DNA from 2 places in the Protofrankia sp. CiP1_Cm_nod4 genome. Region 2 is predicted to be linked to the other one. Evidence: riboswitches for the same ligand, from Rfam matches in the RefSeq annotation. Region 2 holds a riboswitch; the other holds the start of a gene.
What was found. Region 2 has a riboswitch for cyclic di-AMP ahead of AC5LSR_RS03230 (transglycosylase family protein). Riboswitches for the same ligand answer to the same signal wherever they lie in the genome.
Positions count from the first base shown of each region.

Region 1 (3,595 bases), on a different contig from region 2:
TTACGGTGCCTACCAGTTCTCGCTGAGCACCTGGCAGAGCCTCGGCTACCCGGGGCTGCCCAGCGACGCCTTGCCAGCCACCCAGGACGAGGCCGCGCTGAGACTGGCCAACCGGTCCGGCTTCGGCCAGTGGCCGGTCTGCGGCCAGGGGATGGGCGCCGACCAGCTGGTGGCGAGCGCCAGCTCGTCCGGGGCCGGATCGCCCAGCACCGGCACCGGCACCGGCACCGGCTCGGCGGGCGCGGCCGGGTCGACCGGGGCCCAACGCTGGGTGGTGCGTCAGAGCGCGCAGAGTCTCGCGGACAACACGCTGTTCACCACCGGGCTGATCTATCAGGTGCGCTCGGACGTACGAGCCTGGCAGCGCCAGATGAACAGGCTCGGCTACCGGATCAGGATCGACGGCCGCTACGGCCCCCAGTCCGCCTTCGCCGCCACCCTCCTGCAGAACTCGCGGGGACTGCAGGTGGACGGTATCTGCGGCCCACGGACCTGGACGGCCACCTTCGACTGAACACGGCCAGCCAACCAACCGGCCAACCGGCCGAACAGCCGGCCGAACAGCCGGCAACTGGCCGAACGACCCAGCGGTCGAACGGCCTCTGGCGGACGGCACCGCCCACCGGCGGCACGCACAGTCCGCACACAGCCGGCCCACCCGTGGCTGGACATCCGACCGGACCGGGCTGGCGCGCCATGGACAGCGCAGCCACGATCCCCTTTCATGCCAGGCCTCCGGCCGCATCCAGGAGAACCCCGGATGCGGCCGGCCCGGATCCGGCCCGGCAGGGCCGGGGACCGCTCCGGACGGCTCCGCTTCCCGGAGTGCCCCAGAAGTGACAACAAGCACATTCACGATACGAAAGAAACTTCGTCCGTCACCATAAGTCACAGAAATCGGAGAAGGCGACCCCGCCGCGGGGCGGAGTCACACCGTCAGCTACGGTGACACGTTCAAGGCGCTTAGCCCATTCGGGTGATAACAGTCACGTCGGTGTAGTTCATCCGACACCCCGATTTGCTTCGATAGAACCAGACTCGCTAGAGTCCTCCCCACTCGCCGGATCGGTGAGGCCGCCCGGACGGACGCCGAGTCCTGTCCCCGTTCGGTACGGCCCGAGCTACCGCGGAGCCACAAGGACAGGATCGGGGGAACCACCATCCGGACGTCCGTCCACGGAGTCCTTGGGGTAAAGCCGGCAGTGCCTCCTGGTGCCACCGGCCGGGCCTGATTCCCGCCCGCACCCGACAGCTCACCTCGTAGGCGACGGGAAGGACCGACCCACATGCCGTCTGGTGGCAGGCACCGCGCCCCGCAACCTCCCTCCACCGTCATGAAGGTCCTGCGTACCACCGGTGCCGTGACGGCACTCGTGAGCAGTGGCCTGGCTGTCACGACCGCACCCGCAAGCGCCGCGACCGCTGACGACTTCGCCAAACTCCGCCAGTGTGAGTCCGGCGGGAACTATCTGATCAACACCGGCAACGGCTACTACGGCGCCTACCAGTTCGACGCCCAGACCTGGCATGCCCTGGGCTACTCCGGCCTGCCCAGCGGCGCGCCGCCGACGCTTCAGGACGAGGCTGCCTACAAGCTCTACAACGCCCGTGGCTGGTCCCCGTGGCCGTCCTGCGCGTCCAAGCTGGGCCTGAGCCGTAGCGGCCCGGCACCGTCGTCCAGCGGTATCGTCGCCCCCAGCGCTCCCACCACCAGCCCGGTACAGCGTGCGATTACTCCGGTGCAGCCAGCGATGACGCTGGAACGCGCCAAGGCCCTGCTGAACTCCGAGAACTTCACCGGGACGGCGCTGTCCAGCACACTGGCCGGCGAGGTCCGCCCCGACGCCTACGTCTGGCAGAGCGAGATGCGTCAGAAGAGGTTCATCCTCCAGGTGGACGGACGCTTCGGGCGGGAGTCCCAGGGACTGGCATCGCTCTACTCGTATCTGACCCGGGTGGACGACGGCGGCGCTGGAGTGGTCGGCAAGAACCTCTGGGACGTCACCGTCACCAACCCGACCGTCCTGTAGCATACCGGGTGCACCTTTCGTACCATTTTATGACTTTGAAATTTTGCGGCTAAAGGTCACGGGACGCTCAACGCCGTTCCTTTGCCGCCGGGTCGCGGCCGGGTGCCCTGCCCGCCTCGTACCCCGATCAGGTGATGGACCTGCCGGCTCTCCCCCTCCCGGCGGGTCCATCATCTGACGGACTTCCCCCTCCGGCTGGCTGCGCGGCCGGCCGGATCCGGCAGGATGAGCCCCATGACACCCTCGCCCGAACGACCGGATCTGCTCGGTGGCCCACCACCGGCCAAGCTCACCATCGATCCCGCCGCGGCGCAGGCGCTGAGCGCCGGCGAGGATCCGCAGACCGTCGCCGGCCGTTTTCCCGGCTCCAGCCTCGCCTGGGCAACCCTGGCCGAACGCTCCCTCGACGCCGGCAGCCCGGTGACCAGCTACGCCTACGCCAGGACGGGATACCATCGCGGCCTCGACCAGCTACGCCGCGCGGGCTGGCGCGGGCACGGGCCGATCCCGTGGTCCCACGAGCCCAACCAGGGCTTCCTGCGGGCGCTCGCGGCACTGGCCCGCGCGGCCACCGCGATCGGCGAGACCGAGGAGGCCACCCGCTGTCGCGACTTCCTCGCCGACAGCGACCCCCAGGCATCCGACGTCCTGGGGCTCAAGGCCACCTGAAGCCACCGGAGAGGCCCCGCGCGGCAACCCGCCAGCATGGGCCGCCAACGGCTCGCCGGCACTCTACTGACGTCCGATGTAAGTTACGGGCGATGCAGGCAGAGGCGGATGACGTTCGTCAACCGCACCGGAGAGCTTGCCGCGCTGGAACGCTGGTGGGCCTCGACCGACCCGCGGCCGGTGGTGGTCTGGGGACGGCGCAGAGTCGGCAAGACCGCCCTGCCGCACCGCTTCGTCGCCGGACGGCGGTCGGTCTTCCACACCGACGCCGGCCGCGCCGCCCGCGGCGAACTGGCGCAGCTGTCCGTCGCGGGCTCGCTGGTGCCGGCCAGCGGGACGCGGACCGGCCAGGCCCGATCCGCCTCGCCGTCTGCGCCCGCGAGGAGATCCGCAACCCGCCACCCGGAATCCTCACCGTCACGGCCGACGACATCTTCTCCCCGCTCTGACGCCTTCTCCCCGTCCTGACGCCGCGCCGGGCCCCGGGACCGATCCGCTGTCGACAGGTCGGCAGGAGCACTGAAGCGCGGCGGACACCGTCTCGATCCACGAAGTCCGTAAACCGCCTCGGGTGGGCCGGTGTCTCGGGGCGACGCGGCAAACCGGTCGGCACGACAAACGATGTGAATCCAGGATTGTGGCCACGGCACCGAATTCACGTCGTTCGGCAGCCAACGCCGCGGTCACGGCCGTGGTCGCCGGAACAGCGGACGGAACAACCGCCGGAACAGTGGCCTTGTTGTTTGCTGATACCGGTTTCAGCACGGACAAGGCCCGATGTATGCGGATCCGGTGCATACCGTGCTTCCATGCCCTCTGCCGAACACGAATCCCCGGTCGCCCTGACCAAGCTTGACCCGGACCTGATGGCCTGGCTGTTGGCCACCGTGTTCGAC
Region 1 is NZ_CEVIVC010000080.1:17,503-21,097, reverse strand. Features, by position in the region: gene AC5LSR_RS15615 (transglycosylase family protein) at 1-514, shown strand, start outside; cyclic di-AMP (ydaO/yuaA leader) riboswitch at 1,116-1,281, shown strand; gene AC5LSR_RS15610 (transglycosylase family protein) at 1,287-2,030, shown strand; gene AC5LSR_RS15605 (DUF3151 domain-containing protein) at 2,265-2,699, shown strand; gene AC5LSR_RS15600 (ATP-binding protein) at 2,808-3,167, shown strand; partial or broken gene AC5LSR_RS15595 (hypothetical protein) at 3,509-3,595, shown strand, end outside.
Region 1: another riboswitch for cyclic di-AMP. It lies ahead of AC5LSR_RS15610 (transglycosylase family protein); the one in region 2 lies ahead of AC5LSR_RS03230 (transglycosylase family protein).

Region 2 (2,405 bases):
AGCATAACGGCCGGCCCGTCATAAGGCGTGTAATGCCGGCACCGGCATTAGGCTCCTTTCTTGATGAACCCGGTGTCGTCGATGACCAGCACCCCCTGCGGGGTCCCGAGGTGTTCGACCAGGTAGTCGCGGACGTCGTCGCGGGCCGCGTCGACATCCCAGTCGGCGGTCCGCAGCAGCCGCTGCATCCCGTCCGGCGACACCTCCTCGGCATGCTCGGCAATGGTCCAGCCGTTCTTGCGCTCCAGCTCGGAGAGCAGCCCCTCCAGATACCGGAGCATCCGCGCTCGGGGCTCAGCCCGGGCGAACCGGCCACCGACCCGTTCACATACCCGGTCAAGCTCGTCCCGCCACATCCCCACATCAACATCGTTCACGTCATGTACAACACCCGAGCAGCGCACACCCTGCCACCAAGTGCCGTTGCAGTATTAGGGCGGACTCGGGTATCAGTGGTGATGGTTCTGTTCCATACGGTCACCGGTGTCGAGAAACGTCATCGTTTCTCGACACCGCCGGGGATACCACCTTCCGACGGTACGAACCCTGCCACTTATCACGGCCATGTACTGCGGCAGGCCCCATCGTTTCGTCATTTTTTGTTCGGGTTCCAGTGTCCGAGAAAAGGGGCGGATTCCCGGGAGTCAGAATTATGGTTGTCTGCTGGGTCGCGTGGATGGTCATCCAGGGGATCGAGCTCTGCGCAGCCGCAGCCGCAGCCGCAGGTGCGCATGGATGGTCACGTCGCGACCTGCGACGCGGGCTGTCAGCAGAACTCGAAATTTCGGCGTTACTCAGTCGACCCGACTGTCCACAAAGCGTACGAAGATCTGCGCCAAAAGGCAGCAGCAATGTCACGGAGACGGTCTGCCGACTGTGACTGCTTAAATATAAGCGCACGCACGCGTGCGTTACCGGCAGTCAAGGTCGAAATCAAGTGTCGACGTTCAGTTGTGTACTTCTTCACCGCACCTTGCCGGCCGACCGGCCTTCGCGGCTAGGGTTCTGCCGTGCTTTCGCAAGGAGGGCACGCGTCGGACGAAACACGCCGAGTCCTGCCCCGTCCGATGATCGCCAAACCAACGGCAGGAGCGGGGGAACCACTTCCCGGGCGCCGCGAAGCGCCCTTGGGGTGAAGCCGCAAGATGCGGCCGGGCATTTCCCAGCCCGAACCCGACAGCTCACCTCGCAGGCGTGGGGAAAGGGCATCAAGATGTCCCATGCGCGTGCTCGGCATCGCGGAACCAGGCGGACCACAAGGTATACTCGCTCGCTAGTCGCCATTCCGACGCTTGCCGCCGCCATCGGCGGCGTCGGCATCGGAGTCTCGGGGCCCGCCAGCGCGGCACCATCCGAAGACCAGATATTGTCGGCAATTGTTCAATGCGAGTCCGGAGGCAACCCGACCACCGTCAACTCGATAGGCGCCGGCGGGCTGTTCCAGTTTCTTCCCGGCACGTGGCAGGCGGTCGGTGGAACCGGGCTGCCGCAGAACGCCAGCGTTGCCGAGCAATGGAAGCGTGCCCGGATCCTGTACGCCCAGCAGGGCACGGCTCCCTGGACCGCATCGCAGTCCTGCTGGGCTGGAAAAGTCGGCAGTGTCGCCGACACGGCTCCGACCGCTACTGAGTCACAACCAGCGAATGCCCAGGAACAACCGACGAGCTCGGCCGGCGGGGGCGGGAACAACGCCGGCGACGGGAACAACGCCGGCGCCGCTCCCCAGGATGCCGGCAGCCTTCCAGTCCCTCCCTCCACCACGGACCACCACTGGCCTTCCTACCAGTCGTCCTGGTATCAGGACACCCGCCCGGCCGACGACTAGACGGCGGACGTTGGGGCGTTCCTCCAGACGACCCTGCCAGCCGAGCAGGCAAACAGCTGCCCGTTCCTGAAGGGAAATCTTCGGAAATCCCGAACCGCCCGTACTGGTGCCGTCGCGGGCCCGCCCCGATGGACGAGATAACGGTTATACAATAATCAGTGTCGCTTGGATGGGCGTAACCGAAATCAAGCTCCAGGTTCCTGGCCTACGAAGATGAAAGCAAACAAAATCGAACATCGGCCTAACTCGGTGGCATTGGTGCAGGAGTCCCCGGCTTTCAGCCGGACCGGAGCCAAAGGAAATCCGGCCGGGCGCCGTACGGCGCCCGGCCGGAGGAGCGATCGGTAGCATCGAACATGACGTGCGGGAGAGCGTCAGGGGCGGGGCGGTGCCGTCCCGCACGGCTAAATGTCCGATAATGACAGTATGATTATGCTCAGCAATGGTTTGGATGCTGGGACGCCGTTCCCCCACGTTGTGGCTGGTTTCCGCCGCCGGGAACCTGCCGCCTCCACGGCTGGCATCGGCGGAGATCTGTTGCGTTATGGGAAAGCAAGACATAACGGACTCCGTCTGAATG
Region 2 is NZ_CEVIVC010000008.1:8,207-10,611, reverse strand. Features, by position in the region: partial or broken gene AC5LSR_RS03235 (transposase) at 54-356, opposite strand; cyclic di-AMP (ydaO/yuaA leader) riboswitch at 1,063-1,209, shown strand; gene AC5LSR_RS03230 (transglycosylase family protein) at 1,214-1,825, shown strand.